4 regions of the Streptomyces sp. NPDC013157 genome follow, and region 2 is predicted to be linked to each of the others. Evidence: riboswitches for the same ligand, from Rfam matches in the RefSeq annotation. Region 2 holds a riboswitch; each other region holds the start of a gene.
The links. Region 2 has a riboswitch for cyclic di-AMP ahead of ACFY6U_RS42600 (C40 family peptidase). Riboswitches for the same ligand answer to the same signal wherever they lie in the genome.
Positions count from the first base shown of each region.

Region 1: it holds a riboswitch for cyclic di-AMP, as region 2 does, so the genes downstream of both, ACFY6U_RS11380 (peptidoglycan DD-metalloendopeptidase family protein) here and ACFY6U_RS42600 (C40 family peptidase) in region 2, are expected to answer to the same signal.
Region 3: it holds a riboswitch for cyclic di-AMP, as region 2 does, so the genes downstream of both, ACFY6U_RS33130 (NlpC/P60 family protein) here and ACFY6U_RS42600 (C40 family peptidase) in region 2, are expected to answer to the same signal.
Region 4: it holds a riboswitch for cyclic di-AMP, as region 2 does, so the genes downstream of both, ACFY6U_RS04790 (M23 family metallopeptidase) here and ACFY6U_RS42600 (C40 family peptidase) in region 2, are expected to answer to the same signal.

Region 1 is NZ_JBIBAK010000003.1:270,276-274,186, forward strand. It holds gene ACFY6U_RS11375 (SGNH/GDSL hydrolase family protein) at 36-821, opposite strand; gene ACFY6U_RS11380 (peptidoglycan DD-metalloendopeptidase family protein) at 1,003-1,944, opposite strand; cyclic di-AMP (ydaO/yuaA leader) riboswitch at 1,949-2,109, opposite strand; gene ACFY6U_RS11385 (alpha-galactosidase) at 2,418-3,911, opposite strand, start outside.
Region 2 is NZ_JBIBAK010000020.1:3,965-7,875, reverse strand. It holds gene ACFY6U_RS42615 (DUF397 domain-containing protein) at 82-309, opposite strand; gene ACFY6U_RS42610 (helix-turn-helix transcriptional regulator) at 319-1,179, opposite strand; gene ACFY6U_RS42605 (ATP-binding protein) at 1,392-1,850, shown strand; gene ACFY6U_RS42600 (C40 family peptidase) at 1,884-2,357, opposite strand; cyclic di-AMP (ydaO/yuaA leader) riboswitch at 2,361-2,545, opposite strand; gene ACFY6U_RS42595 (hypothetical protein) at 2,907-3,215, opposite strand; gene ACFY6U_RS42590 (ATP-dependent Clp protease proteolytic subunit) at 3,223-3,858, opposite strand.
Region 3 is NZ_JBIBAK010000013.1:96,805-100,715, reverse strand. It holds gene pcrA (DNA helicase PcrA) at 1-1,537, opposite strand, end outside; cyclic di-AMP (ydaO/yuaA leader) riboswitch at 1,850-2,024, shown strand; gene ACFY6U_RS33130 (NlpC/P60 family protein) at 2,032-3,180, shown strand; gene ACFY6U_RS33125 (tellurite resistance/C4-dicarboxylate transporter family protein) at 3,418-3,911, shown strand, end outside.
Region 4 is NZ_JBIBAK010000001.1:1,071,783-1,075,693, reverse strand. It holds gene ACFY6U_RS04795 (M16 family metallopeptidase) at 1-1,189, shown strand, start outside; cyclic di-AMP (ydaO/yuaA leader) riboswitch at 1,382-1,545, shown strand; gene ACFY6U_RS04790 (M23 family metallopeptidase) at 1,558-2,313, shown strand; gene ACFY6U_RS04785 (GntR family transcriptional regulator) at 2,699-3,394, shown strand; gene ACFY6U_RS04780 (HPr family phosphocarrier protein) at 3,701-3,911, opposite strand, start outside.

The sequences.
Region 1 (3,911 bases), on a different contig from region 2:
CGCAATGCGGCCACCCCTTACCCGCCGGTTCCGCCTCAGGCCACGGATGCGATCCGCATCTTGATGTCGTCCGGGGAGAGCGCTCCCTTGGCCGTCACGTGGTCGCCGGACGACTCCCCGCGCAGCCGGCGCCCGATCCAGGGGACGAGGTACTCGCGGGCCCAGTGCACGTCGTCGCGGCGGACCTCCAGGGTGCCGCGGGGCGGCAGCGGGGGCCACGGCTGGTCCGGGTCGGCCGGCACCTCGACGCCGAGCACCTGGCCCGCACGCAGCGCCACGCGTGTGTGCCCCTCGGGAGAGAGGTGCAGCCGGTCGTCGTCCCAGGCCCGCCGGTCCTGAATGGTCTTCAGGGACCACAGGTCCAGGACGGGGCAGCCGTACCGGTCGGCGATGGCCCGGACATGTCCGTTGTACGTGGCGATCTTGCCGCGCATGTGCTTGAGGACGGGCACGCCCCGGGTGTCGAAGCCGGTGGTCACCAGCACCGTACCGACGGCCTCGGTCAGCCGGGCCACGGCCCGCTCGAACCGCTCGGCCACCTCGTCGGGGTCGGTGCCGGGGCGGATGATGTCGTTGCCGCCCGCACAGAAGGAGACCAGGTCCGGGGCGAGTTCCAGGGCCTGCGGCACCTGGTCCGCCACGATCTGGTCGAGCAGTTTCCCGCGCACGGCGAGGTTGGTGTAACCGAAGTCGCCCTCGGGCCGCCGGTCGGACAGCAGTACCGCGAACCGGTCGGCCCAGCCGACGAACGCCCCGTCGGGGCCGGGGTCTCCCACGCCCTCGGTGAAGCTGTCCCCCACCGCCGCGTACGACCCGATCACTGATGCATTGTCATTCTTCGAATCGTCTCCCACGTCGGACCATGATTCACCTTCGGTTGTGACCTACGCGACCGTAATAAGGGGTTGACGCTCGGTGAGATAAGACACCTTTAAATACTTTGCCAACCTTGGAATAAGGCCCTGAACACCGACGTTGAAGCGTCGGTCGCGGGGCCCCGGGTCAGCCGACGGCGACACCCTTGGAGCGGAGATAGGCGACCGGGTCCACGTCCGAGCCGTAGTCGGGGGTGGTGCGGATCTCGAAGTGCAGGTGCGGGCCGGTCACGTTGCCGGTCGCGCCGGAGAGACCGACCTGCTGGCCCGCGGTCACGGTCTGGCCGACCGAGACGGAGAGGGCGGAGAGGTGGCCGTACTGCGCGTAGTAGCCGTCGGCGAGCCGGATGACGACCTGGTTGCCGTAGGCGCCGCCCCAGCCGGCCGTGACGACCGTGCCCGCGCCGACGGCCTTGACGGGGGTGCCGGTCGGGACGACGAAGTCGACGCCCGTGTGGTAGCCGCTGGACCACATGCTGCCGGCCACGTGGTAACCGGTGCCGACGGCGCCGGCGGCGACCGGGAGGTTGAAGCCGGAGGTGGTCGCGACCGAACCGTCGGAGCCGTCCGCGGAGGAGGCCGAGGACGAGGAGGAGGCCGAGGACGAGGAGGGGGAAGACGACTGCGGGTTCGACTGCGTCTGCGGACGGGAGCCGGAGTCCGTCGTCGTGGCGTGCCGGCCACCGAGGGTCAGCTTGAGTCCGGGGTGGATCAGCGAGGGGTTGTCGCCGACCGCCTGCCGGTTGTCGGCGTAGAGCCGGTGCCAGCCGCCGCGGACGTTCTGCTCGCGGGCAATCTTCGAGAGATAGTCACCGGGCACCACCGTGTAGATGCGGTGCGCGAAATGCGCGGCGCCGGAATTCCCCGCGGGCGCCTCCTTCACCGCGGTCTTCCCGATCACGGGAAGCGTCTGGGTGGCCTTTTCGGAAACGGACTGCGTAGTGGCCGCGTGGGCGCCGGTGGCCCCCATGAGCGGCAGAGCCAGCGCGGCGCCACCGGTTCCGGCGACGGCCATCGAGCGGGTGAAACGCTGGGACTTGGGGCGGCGGTGCTTACCCTTCGCGGGCATGGCGCATTCCTCTCCTGCGCCTGCGAGGTGAGCTGTCGGGTTCGGGCTGGAGCTGCCCGGCCACGGCGGAAAGCGTGGCTGCACCCCTAGCCGTCCCGGGAACCGGAACAGGCGGTCTTACCTGGTGGGTCCCCCGCTCCTGCCGGGCACGGGTGAGTGTGTGTGGGGACTCCGGGCGGCGGCAGGATTCGGCGTTCCGACCGGATGTGTGGCGAACGTAAACGAGTAGGACGGACGTGGACAAGCATCCGGTTTCCGGCCGTCCGGGTTTCACTTGATCCGTTACCGGAAATCCCGGTCACCCTCCGTGAATTCCGGTCTGTTCGCTTTTCCAATCCGCTTACGGAACACCAGGATTACGTGAGCATGACGCGCGACGGACGGTCACGAATATGACGCTCCTCACGCACGTCATGCCACGTCCCCTTATTACACGCCGAGTTGTAATGAAGACGCCAATTCGGGTATACGTGTCAGATCCGGCGAAGCCGGATGACTGCCGCATCCAGGTCGCCCTTCAGTCCGGTGCGCAGCCCGTGGTGCAACAGGACGGCACCCCGGTGCACTTCGCCCGTTTCGCGGCATTCGTATGACGCTGTCGGATCGAGCCCCTGCAGCCTCAGCGCCGGCGCCGGCTCGCCGTAGCTCTGGGCCTGCAGCCAGGCGAGGACGACGGTCTCGTCGCCGAGCGTGTACTGCACCGCGCTGAGCCCGCCGGCCGGCGGCCGCAGCCGGAACTGATCGCCGCGCTGCACCTGGGGCCGGATCTCCTTGTAGAGCTCCACCCAGCGGCCGGCCTCGGCGAGCTCCTCCTCGGTCCACTGCGAGAGGTCGCCGCCGATGCCGAGCGCACCGGCCATGGAGCTGACGAACCGGAAACGCAGGCTGCTGACCCGGCCGTTGAGCTGGTGGTTCGGGCTGTCGGTGACCCAGGCCGACATCACCCGGGCGGGGTGGATCTGGCTGAAGCCGTGCTGGATGGCGAGCCGGTCCAGCGGGTCGGTGTTGTCGGAGGTCCACACCTCGTCGGTACGGCTCATGATCCCGAGGTCGATCCGCCCGCCGCCGCCGGAGCACGACTCGATGGCCACGTTCGGGTGGGCCGCCCGGATCCGGTCGAGCAGGGCGTACAGCCCGCGCACGTGGTCGACCCACAGGCGCTGCGGGTAGGGCTCGCCGGGCCAGCCCGCGTCCGTGAAGCAGCGGTTGAAGTCCCACTTGACGTAGTCGATCGGAGCGCTGGACAGCAGGGCGTCGAGCTGCTCCCACAGGTACTCCTGGACGTCCTCGCGGGCGAGGTTGAGGACGAGCTGGTTGCGGAGTTCCGTCCGCTTCCGTCCCGGCTGGTACTGCACCCAGTCGGGGTGTGCCCGGTACAGGTCGCTGTCCGGGTTGACCATCTCGGGCTCGACCCAGATGCCGAACTGCATGCCGAGGGCGTGCACGTAGTCGGCGAGCGGCTTGAGACCCTTCGGGAAGCGGTCCGGGTTGGGCGTCCAGTCGCCGAGCCCGGCGCGGTCGCTGGTGCGGGCGCCGAACCAGCCGTCGTCCACCACGAACAGCTCGACGCCGATCGCGGCGGCCCGGCGGGCGAGGGTGGCCTGCTGCTCCTCGGAGATGTCGAAGGTGGTGGCCTCCCAGGAGTTGAACAGCACCGGCCGGTCCTGATCGGCGTCCGGGATGATGTACGCCCGCTGGTAGGCGTGCCAGGCGCGGCTCGCCCCGCCGAAACCGCCGTCGGTCCACAGGCCCGCGAAGACGGGGCTGGTGTACGACTCGCCCTCGGCCAACATCAGCAGGCCCGAGTCGTCGTAGCCGGCGCCGCCGGTGATCTGCACGCGCGCGTCCGGGAGCTGAGCGACCGCGATCCGCCAGGAGCCGGACCAGCCGAGGGCGCAGCCCCAGACCTCGCCGCGCTCCTCGGTGGCGTCGGTGTCGAGGGCGACCCAGGGCAGGTGCTGGTGGCC
Region 2 (3,911 bases):
GAGCGGATACGGAGTCGGGGATGGATGGGGTACGAGTCTGATCCGTTTCGTTCGTGTCTGATCAGACTCTTCTGGGGCTGATCAGCCGGCGAACGCCGAAGTGAAACCCGCCCAGCTCTCGGGGGAGAAGAGCAGCGCGGGTCCGGCCGGAACCTTGGAGTCGCGCACGGCGAGCAGTCCGGCCGAGGGGCCGGAGCGCGGCCGTGCCGTCTCCACGCAGTTGTTCGCTCCGGTGCTGTAGCTGCTGCGCAGCCACCGCAGTCCGTGCAGATCAGCACTTGAAGGTACGTTCCGAGGCAGTGCAGTCATGGTGCCTCCTTACGCGCCGTCAGCTATTGCGGCGATGTAATCCAACGAGTCCTCGGGGGAAAGGGCGTGGATCCGGAGCGTGTCGAAGGCCTCCGTGTAGGCCTGGAGGTCTTCTTTCCGCTCCAGGTAGAGGCTACTCGTCAACTGGTCGATAACAACCACGTCCAGATCAGAAGTGCTCGGAAATGAGAAGATTACGAAAGGTCCGGTGATGCCGATATGCGCCCCGGCCGCGAACGGCAGCACCTGGAGCCGTACCTGGGGCAACCGGGCTGCCTCCACCAGCCGGGTCAACTGCCGCGTCATCACGCCCGGGCCACCCACCTCGCGCCGTAGCACCGCTTCGTCCAGCACCGCGTTCAGCTCCAGCGGCGGATCGTTGTGCAGCACGTCCTGCCTGGCCAGACGCACCTCCACCAGGGTGTCCAGGGCCTCGTCGTCGGGCCCGTCCATGGCCGCCCGGGTCACCGCACGCGCGTACTCGGGGGTCTGCAGCAACCCCGGCACGACCAGGGTCTCCAGCGTGCGCATCGCGCCTGCCTGCGACTCCAGGCTGATGAAATCGCGGTAGGCGGGCGGCAGGACCCCCCGATAGGCGTGCCACCAGTGGTGCCGTCCCGCCGTGTCCTCCGACCCCGCCAACACCAGCAGCAACTCGCGCAGTTGCCCCTCGACCACGCCGTAGGCGTCCAGGAGTAACCGCACATCGGCCGGTTTCACACCGCTGGCGCCGGTCTCGATCCGGCTCACTTTCGACTGATGCCAGCCCACCAGACGGGCGGCCTCACCGCTCGTGAGGCCGGCGCCGGTGCGCAGAGTGCGCAGTTCGGCGCCCAGTTTGCGGCGGCGCACCGCGGGACCGTTCTGCATGGGCTACTCCTTACTCCTTCCGAGCCGCCCAAATACGGTCTGAGGTCGCAGAGTTCACCGCTTCGAGCGACAGATATATGCATATCTTGGTGGATCGCTCCCCGTGACCGGCCCGGTAATGGCAGTCTGGCGAAGAAGCACCAGTCCGGGACCGTACTCGAACCATCCGCTCCGTGTCGGACTCCGGTCCCGAGGAAAGGGACGACGTCGCCATGGCAGACCACCTGGAAGCATCCGTCACTCTGCCGAGCGATCCCGCCTCGGTCTACGCCGCCCGCTCCTATGTGCTGGACACGCTCGCGGAGTGGGGGCTGCCGCCGGAGACGGAGACCGCGGACACCGTCCGCCTCATCGTCTCCGAACTCGCCACCAACGCCGTGCAGCACACCTTCGGGCAGTCACCCACCTTCACGGTGGACCTCGTGCTCGACCGGGACGAGCAGCTGCGCATCGGCGTCACGGACAGTCATCCGCGCTTCCCCAAGAGACTCCCCGCCGCGGTCCAGCAGGACAACGGGCGGGGCATGGTCATCATCCGCTGGCTGACCGCCGAGTGCGGCGGCAAGCTCCGGGTACGCCCCACCGGGGAGGGCGGCAAGACCGTCTCCATCGAACTGCCCTGGACGGTCCCGGCCGGCACCGCCACCGCGGCCGGCCAGCAGGAGCCGTAGCCCTGAGCTCCTGCCGGCCCGCTCACGGTGGGGTCAGCTGACCCGGCCGTACCAGACGCTGCGCGTCCAGATCTTCTGGAGCTTCACCACGTCCCCGGTCTTCGGGGCGTGCCAGATCTTTCCCTTCCCGGCGTAGATGCCGACGTGGTACACGCTGGAACCCGAGTGGAAGAAGACCAGGTCCCCGGCCTTGCGGTTGCCGGCCGAGATGTGACGGGTCTTGTTGTACTGCTGGGCCGCCGTTCGCGGCAGGGTCTTGCCCGCCTTCTTGAACGAGTACAGCGTCAGCCCGGAGCAGTCGAACCTGTTCGGTCCGGTGGCACCCCACCTGTAGGGCGCGCCCTTCTTCGAGGCGGCGACCTGAAGTGCCTTCGTCGCCATCGTGGCGGCCGAGGCATCGGAAGCGACGCCCGGGATCACGATCGAGCCGCCCACGGCGGCGATGGTCAGTGCCGAGGCCGTACCGGCCCGGGCCATCAGCGACGGAACACGATTGAGCGCAGTCATGCGCAACCCTTCGTCAGCCGCCTGTGAAGGATGACCTGTCGGATTCGGGCTGGCGAAGTTGCCCGGCCGTGTTGCCACGGCTTCACCCCAAGGGCTGCTCGGCCCGGTCATGGCGCGACCTTGCCGGCGACCCGTCGTGCTTGGGTCCTCCACTCCTGCCGATGCACTTCTGTCGACGGGTCAATCCGGGCGGCGGCAGGACTCGGCGTCCGCCCGGACCGCCCCGCCGCTGTGGCGGGGGCTTGTCGTCAGACAGGGATCTTCACTCACTCGTGTCCGAAAATCCCAACGGAATCGGGGATTTGTGGGGTTACTCACCACCCACCCGTTCGGGTGGACAGTCCTGTGTTCGATTCTCCGTCAACTGCCCTGCGTAGCCCCGGACCTGCGCGGAAGCCGCTCGCGGGCACCCCCGCGCAGGCAACTTGAGCGGTCCTCGCGGTCAGGTAAAACCACGCCACACTCCGCCGGACGGCGGTAACCCCTTTGGATCGTTTCGACTCCGGCCCACTCGCCGTGTCGACGCGTGGGGCCGGAGTCCGGCGGGTGTCACCGTACGCAGTCGGGCGGGAGTACGACGCGAGCGGTCCGGCGCTCGCCGTCGAGCACCCGCAACGCCCGTGCCAGCGTGTCCCCGTGAAGCTCCGTCTCGCCCCGCTGATGCATCAGGGCCAGCGCGTCACGCAGCTCGGACGCCGCGCGCACCAGCGCCTGCGCGGCGCGCAGCCCGCGGTAGGTGTCCTCGTTCTGCGCCGGATTGATCCGGCCCAGCCAATCCACCACGTCCAGGTAACGGTCGATCAGCTCGCCCTCGGCGCGGGTCAGCGCGGGCAGCGGAGGAAGCTCCGGCGGCAGCATCGGCGGCTCACCCCGCGTCCGGCAGGCCGAGCGAGGGACGGCGGGTGGGCATCACCCGGTCCACCAGCCCGTACGCCAGCGCTTGCGGTGCGTCCAGGACCAGGTCCCGCTCCAGATCCCGGTGCACCTGTTCCGCCGTGCGCCCGGTGTGCCGGACGAGCATCCGTTCGAGCATCGCCCGGACCCGGTCCAACTCCTCGGCCTGGATGGCCAGATCACTCGGCTGGCCCTGTACCGGTTCCGGCAGCGACGGCTGCTGGAGGACGATGCGCGCGCCGGGCAGCACGGACCGCTTGCCCGGCGTGCCGGCCGCCAGCAGTACGGCGGCCGACGCCCCGGCCTGCCCGAGGCAGACCGTCTCGACCTCGCAGGTCACGTACTGGACCGTGTCGTAGATCGCGGCCATCGCGCTGTAGGACCCGCCCGGGGAGTTGATGTACAGCGAGATGTCCCGCTCCGGAGCCGCGTACTCCAGGTACATGAGCTGCGCCATCACGTCGTTGGCCGAGACCTCGTCGACGGGCGTGCCGAGGAAGACGATCCGCTCCTCCAGCAGCTTCGAGTACGGATCCATGGTGCGATGCCCCGCGGTCGTGCGTTCCGTGAACTCGGGCAGGACATAGCGGGCGGACGGTCGGGTCATGGCGTACCCCTCCTCGTGACTGAGGCGGCCCGGAGCCGGCTCTCTGTTGAAAA
Region 3 (3,911 bases), on a different contig from region 2:
CACGCTGGGCAAGGGCGTCGATCATCGCCTCCGCGCGGTCCCCGATACCGCGCTTGGGGACGTTGAGGATGCGCCGGAGCGGGACCGAGTCCTCCGGGTTGGCCAGCACCCGCAGGTACGCGAGGACGTCCCGGACCTCCTTGCGCTCGTAGAAGCGGACGCCGCCGACGACCTTGTAGGGCAGGCCGACGCGGATGAAGATCTCCTCGAAGACACGGGACTGCGCGTTGGTGCGGTAGAAGACGGCGACATCGCCCGCCTTCGCCTCGCCCGCGTCCGTCAGACGGTCTATCTCCTCGGCGACGAACTGCGCCTCGTCGTGCTCGGTGTCGGCGACGTAACCGGTGATCTGCGCGCCCGCGCCCGCGTTGGTCCACAGGTTCTTCGGGCGGCGGGACTCGTTGCGCTCGATGACCGCGTTGGCGGCGGAGAGGATCGTCTGGGTGGAGCGGTAGTTCTGCTCCAGGAGGATCGTCGTCGCGTTCGGGTAGTCCTCCTCGAACTGCAGGATGTTGCGGATCGTGGCGCCCCGGAAGGCGTAGATCGACTGGTCGGCGTCACCGACGACGCAGAGCTCGGCGGGAGGCAGGTCGTGCTCGGCGGGCGGGGTGCTCTCGTCGTGCGCGCCGGTGCCGACCAGCTCGCGCACGAGCGCGTACTGGGCGTGGTTGGTGTCCTGGTACTCGTCCACCAGGACGTGCCGGAAGCGGCGGCGGTAGTGCTCGGCGACGTCCGGGAAGGCGCGCAGCAGGTTGACCGTCGTCATGATCAGGTCGTCGAAGTCGAGGGCGTTCGCCTCGCGCAGCCGCGACTGGTAGAGGGCGTAGGCCTGGGCGAGGGTCTTCTCGAAGCCGTCGCTCGCCCGGGCGGCGAAGTCCTCCTCGTCGACCAGCTCGTTCTTCAGGTTGCTGACCTGGGCGCTGAACGACTTCGGCGGGAACCTCTTGGGGTCGAGGTCCAGGTCGCGGCAGACCAGGGCCATCAGGCGCTTGGAGTCGGCCGCGTCGTAGATCGAGAAGGAGGAGGTGAAGCCGAGCTTCTTGCTCTCCCTCCGGAGGATCCGCACGCAGGCGCTGTGGAAGGTCATCACCCACATCGCGTTCGCGCGCGGGCCGACGAGGTGCTCGACCCGCTCCTTCATCTCGCCCGCGGCCTTGTTGGTGAAGGTGATCGCGAGGATCTGGCCCGGGTGCACATGGCGCGCGCCGAGCAGGTGGGCGATGCGGTGGGTGAGCACGCGCGTCTTGCCGGAACCGGCGCCGGCCACGATGAGCAGCGGGGAGCCGGCGTGCACGACGGCGGCCCGCTGGTTGTCGTTCAGCCCCTCCAGGAGTGCGGCCGGGTCCAGGGCCGGGCGGGCGGCGCCGTCGCGGTAGTAGGCGTCCCGGTCCGGGGGCACGTCGAACTTCCCGCCGAACAGATCGTCCGGAATCGACTCCGGAGCGTGCTCGTCCTCGGGCGGCGGCGGGGGTTCCTCGTCATGGCCGCGGGGGGCCTGGAGGCTCGCCAGGAAGCTGTCGTCAAAGAGGCTGCTCATCGCTCTCCGAGTCTAGGGCGCCCCACCGACAACCGGCCGCCGCCCCGAAAACTCGCCCCGGTGACCGAACAGATCCGTTCGGTCACAGCAGGTCGACGCGCGTCACACGGCCGCGAAGGCCCACCACGAACCTCTCAACAATCCACGGCAAGTCACCCATAACGTCCCGGATCACCCCGCCTGAACAAATCCCGACGCCAAGGTCACGAAAATGTATCGGGCATATCGCACATCAAACTTCACAGAGACCACACGAGTTGGCTAGCGTGCCGGGCAGGCCGTACGACCCCCACCGGCGAACGTCGCCGGGCCGCACGGCCTCCGCCGAGTCCGGGGCGCCACCGCGCATCCGGAGCCGGGGACCCACACCGATCCCGGGGTGAATCGGTCCCGACTCCCCTCCGGGGAACGGACCGTAGGGCAACCCTTCCGAACCACCCGCCCGAACCCGACAGCTAACTCGGTAGGCGGACCGCTGGAAGGAGTCGCCCCCGTTGGCGTCGCACCGCAAGTCCCGGCCGTCAGGAACACGCGCGGCAGGCATACGCACCCCCGCACTGGCCACCGCCGCCCTCACCTCCATGGCCCTGTTCTCCCAGACGGCCGAGGCCGCGCCCTCCTCGGACGGCAAGCCGAGCCTGGAGGAGGTCGAGAAGAAGGTCGACGCCCTCTACCGGCAGGCGGAGTCGGCGACCGAGAAGTACAACGCCGCCAAGGAGCGGACCGGCAGTCAGCGCAAGCAGGTCGACACCCTGCTCGACGACGTCGCCAGACGCACCGACCGGCTCAACAAGGCGCGTGAGGAACTGGGTTCGTTCGCCGCGGCCCAGTACCGGACCGGGGCGAGCGTTCCCGACACGGCGACCTTCCTGCTCGCGGACAGCCCCCAGGGCTACTTCGACCAGGACCAGCTGATGAGCCGCCTGACCGCGCGCCAGAAGGGCGCGGTCGACGACTACGTCACCCAGCAGTCCGCGACCATGAAGAAGCGGCAGGAGGCCACCCGGAGCCTCGAGTCGCTCACCGAGACGCAGGACGACCTCAAGACCGCGAAGACCACCGTGCAGACGAAGCTGGCCTCCGCGCGGGAGCTGCTGTCCCAGCTGACGGCCGCGGAGAAGGCCCGGCTCGCGGCGATCGAGAAGCAGCAGCAGGAAGCGGCGGACCGCAAGGCGGCGGAGCTGGCGAAGCAGCAGGCCGCGGCGGCCGACCGGGCGACGTCGTCGTCCACCGCGTCGGGCAGCTCCTCTTCCGGCACGTCGAGCAGCTCGTCCTCCGCCTACGCCACGAAGGCCGCCAAGGCGATCGCCTTCGCCCGCGCGCAGATCGGCAAGCCCTACGTCTGGGGCGCCACCGGCCCCGGCTCCTACGACTGCTCCGGGCTCTCCCAGGCCGCCTGGAAGGCCGCGGGCGTCTCCCTGCCGCGCACCACCTACGACCAGGTGAACGCCGGCACCACCGTCCCCCTCGCCGACGCCCAGCCCGGCGACCTGGTCTTCTTCTACGACGACGTCAGCCACGTCGGCATCTACATCGGCAACGGCATGATGATCCACGCCCCGAAGCCCGGCGCCTACGTCCGGGAGGAGTCGATCTACTACGGCGGCGAGTCGATCATCCACAGCGTGGTGCGCCCGGCCTGACCCGACGGGGCGCCCACCACCCCGGGGGCGCCCCCTCCCGCTTCTCTTCGCCGGCCCCGCACGCACAGCGGCGCCCGCCGCCCGCCACGCACCCGCAGCCGCTCCCCCACATCCCCCCACATCCCCCCGCGCTCCCGTCCGCCGCGACCGTACGGCTCGCGCGGTCGGCGCCGTTTTCGGGCCGCACGCGCGCGTGCCCCGCTCGTCCAGCGGGCGGCGCTCCCTAGCATCAGGGGCATGTCCGGCATTTCACCCCTCCGCGGCTGGTGGGCGCAGCGTCTGCCGGCGGCCGGGGCCGCCGTGATGGCCACCGGCATCATGTCGGTGGGGTTGCACCTGGCGGGCGCCGAGACCGTGTCCCGGGTGGCGCTGGTACTGGCCTGCGTGATGTGGGCGGCGCTGGCGGCGGACTTCGTCGTACGGCTGGCGCGCGACCGCCTGCGGTGGGCGCGGGAGGCGCGGACGCCTGGCGCGCTCACCGCCGTGGCGGCGACGACGGTGCTGGGGACGCGGTTCTCGGCGCTCGGGTGGCAGACCCTGGCCGAGGCCCTGCTGGCGCTGTCGGTGGCGCTGTGGCTGCCGTTGCTGGTCCTCGTCGTGCGGCACTGGAAGCCGCGGATGCCCGGCGCGGTGTTCCTGGCCTGTGTGGCCACGCAGGGGCCGGCCGTGCTGGGTGCGACGCTGGCGGCGGCCGTGACCACGGCATGGCTCGCACACCTCTCGCTGGTCCT
Region 4 (3,911 bases), on a different contig from region 2:
CGTCGCCACGATCATGGCGCGCGCCTTCTCCGAGGGCACCGACAAGCACGCGGCCGAGGAGTACGCCGCCGAGCTGGAGCGGGCCGGTGCCACCCTCGACGCGCACGCCGACCACCCCGGCGTCCGCGTCAGCCTGGAGGTCCCCGCCTCCCGGCTGGCCAAGGGCCTCGGGCTGCTCTCCGACGCCCTGAGGGCGCCCGCCTTCGCCGAGAGCGAGGTCGAGCGGCTGGTCCGCAACCGCCTCGACGAGATCCCGCACGAGCTGGCCAACCCCAGCCGCCGGGCCGCCAAGGAGCTCTACAAGGAGCTGTTCCCGTCGACCGCGCGGATGTCCCGTCCGCGCCAGGGCACCGAGGACACCGTCGAGAAGATCGACGCGGCCGCCGTCCGCGCGTTCTACGACCGGCACGTCCGGCCCGCCACGGCCACCGCGGTCGTCGTCGGCGACCTGACCGGCATCGACCTGGACGAGCTGCTCGGCGAGACCCTGGGCGCCTGGCGTGGCTCCACCGCGCAGCCCCGCCCGGTCCCGCCGGTGACCGCCGACGACACCGGCCGGGTCGTGATCGTGGACCGCCCCGGCGCCGTCCAGACCCAGCTCCTCATCGGCCGCGTCGGCTCCGACCGGCACGACCGCGTCTGGCCCGCCCAGGTGCTCGGCACCTACTGCCTGGGCGGCACCCTCACCTCCCGCCTGGACCGCGTCCTGCGCGAGGAGAAGGGCTACACCTACGGCGTCCGTTCCTTCGGGCAGGTCCTGCGGTCCGCCCCCGACGGCACCGGCGCGTCCATGCTGGCCATCAGCGGCTCGGTGGACACCCCGAACACCGGCCCGGCCCTGCTGGACCTGTGGACGGTGCTGCGCACGCTCGCCGCCGAGGGCCTCACGGACGCCGAGCGCGACGTGGCCGTGCAGAACCTCGTCGGGGTGGCTCCGCTCAAGTACGAGACGGCGGCGGCCGTCGCCGGCACCCTGGCCGACCAGGTCGAGCAGCACCTGCCCGACGACTTCCAGGCCACGCTGTACCGGCAACTCGCCAACACGGGCACCGTGGAGGCCACCGCGGCGGTCGTGAACGCCTTCCCGGTGGACCGCCTGGTGACCGTCCTCGTCGGGGACGCGGCACAGATCAAGGAGCCCGTCGAGGCGCTCGGGATCGGCGAAGTCACGGTCGTCGCCGCCGAGTAGCGGCACGCGCGTGTGCGGAGCCCTGGTGACCACCCGGTCACCGGGGCTCTGGAATGTCCGAATTGGGGCGGAGGTTGCCTGTCTGCCCTGTGGGATGCGCGACAAAAACAGGGTTCCGTTTGAGCATTGAAGGCGGGCCCTCGTAGGTTCTTCCGGGCTGTCCGTCAGGCATCGCGCCGCGTCCGCGGCACCGGACAGCCATCGCCGAGTCCCCGTACGGCGCGAGCCAGGGGAGCCGGGGACCCACGCAGTCCCTGGGGTGAATCGGGCGCCCGCGCGTGTCGCGAGGGGGCCCGTAGGAGACCTTCCTGCTCCGAACCCGTCAGCTAACCCGGTAGGCGAGAGGGAAGGAAAGGACCAGCCTCTACATGGCGTTCATGTGCGCCTCCGGGAAGCACCGTCGTCCCGGCCGGGTGAAGCGCACCACCGCGCAGGCCGCCGGTATCGCGGCCCTCACCACCACGGGTGTCATCGGCACCGTCTCCGCCGCTCCGGCGCTCGCCGCCGAGAACTCCGTCGAGCAGACCGGCCTCACCCCGGTCATCACGATCAGTGACTCCGTCGCCGAGCAGATCGACGCCCAGGCCGCCGCCCAGAAGGCGGTCGCCGAGCGCAAGGCGGCCGAGGAGGCCGCCCGCAAGAAGGCCGCGGAGCAGGCCGCAAAGGAGCGCGCGGCCAAGGTACGCGCCGCCCGCGAGGCCGAGCGCAAGCGCCTCAACACCTTCGTCGCGCCGGTCAGCGACTCCTACGTCTCCACCGGCTACAAGACCGGCGGCTCCCTGTGGTCCTCGGGCGCCCACACCGGCATCGACTTCCACGCCGCGAGCGGTACGGTCGTGCACGCCGTCGGCACCGGCACGGTCGTCTCCACGGGCTGGGGCGGGGCGTACGGCAACGAGATCGTCATCAAGATGGCCGACGGCATGTACACCCAGTACGGCCACCTGTCGTCCATCGGCGTCTCGGTGGGCCAGAAGGTCACCCCGGGCCAGCAGATAGGTCTCTCCGGCGCGACCGGCAACACGACCGGCCCCCACCTCCACTTCGAGGCCCGTACGACCCCCGAGTACGGCTCCGACGTCGACCCGGTCGCCTACCTCCGCAAGCACGGCGTGAACGTCTGACGAGAGCCGGACAGGAGCGCCGCGCCGGGACCGACGTGGTCGCGATGCGTGCGGGTGCGTCGTGGCTGGTCGCGCAGTTCCCCGCGCCCCCGAAGGGGTGCTGCGCCTGACGCCCCTGGAAGGGGCGCGGGGAACTGCGCGAGCAACCCCCACGCACCCGCACCCGACCACCGAGGCGGACCGCTGCCAGTCCGGCGACAACAACTCGTGAGATGTTCCGGAGCCCCGGCCCCCACGCCGGGGCTTTCGTCGTTTTCGTGCCCCCGCTGTCCAAAATATATCCCTGGATTCCGGCCCCCCGTCGGAAATTCCGGCTCATTGCAATAGAGTCACGGAACGGGCGCCACTCGGCGGCGTTTCACGGGGATTAAGGCGGAGGTCGGACATGCGTATTCCGGCGCACTCGGTATGCACGGCGATCCGGGACGACATCGTCGCGGGTGTCTACGAGCGCGGCAGCCGGCTCACCGAGGAACTCCTGGCCCGCCGTTACGGGGTCTCGCGCGTCCCCGTCCGCGAGGCCCTGCGCACCCTGGAGGCCGAGGGCTTCGTCGTGACGCGCCGGCACGCGGGCGCGTGCGTGGCCGAACCGACCGAGCAGGAGGCCGCCGACCTGCTGGAGATGCGCATGCTCCTGGAGCCGCTCGGTGCCTCCCGGGCCGCCCAGCGCCGCACCGAGGCCCACCTCAAGGTGCTGCGCGGACTGGTCAGGCTGGGGCAGGAGCGGGCCAGGCGGGGCAACAGCGAGGACCTGCGCTCGCTGGGCGGCTGGTTCCACGAGACCCTTGCGCAGGCCTCCGGCAGCCACGCCCTGACCTCGACGCTCACCCAGCTCCGCCACAAGATCGCCTGGATGTACACCGTGGAGACGCCGGCCAACCCCGTGGAGTCCTGGACGGAGCACGGCGCCATCGTGGACGCCGTGGCGCGCGGCGACGGCGACCGCGCCCGGGCGATCACGGCCCTGCACACCGAGCGCTCGGCGGTCTCCCACCGGCTGCGCTTTCCCGGCGCCACCGAACGGGCGAACGGTGTGAGGACTTCGCAACATCCCGTAAACGTGTCGGGCCTGCGGCATTAACACGCGCGCCGTATACAAAGGGGTGTTATTCGGCGGGGGCTGTTTTCCGTGCCCGAATTCACGCGCGTCAGGAATTAGCGGTCGCGCTTCTTTCGTGTGCGCGCGGTAAAGCCGGGCGTCCGGGTCTTCACAAACTCCGGGACGGGGTCGTCGTAAAGCCGTGGGCGGTCCCGTCGTGAAGTCATGTGCGGCTGTCATGGAATTGCGGCATGTGACGGCCGGCCCGGGTGGGGCGGCGGGAACGCGGCGAGGCCGCGCCACCCCCGAGGGGGTGGCGCGGCCTCGGACCGTGCGGGCGGCGGGTGCTCAGACGGTCTCGGGGAGCTCCTCGAGACCCTCGGCGACCAGCTTGGCCAGGCGGTCGAGGGCGGCGTCGGCGCCCTCGGCGTCGGAGGCGAGGACGATCTCCTCGCCGCCCTGGGCGCCCAGCCCCAGGACAGCCAGCATGGAGGCCGCGTTGACGGGGTTGCCGTCGGCCTTGGCGATCGTCACCGGGATACCTGCGGCCGTGGCGGCC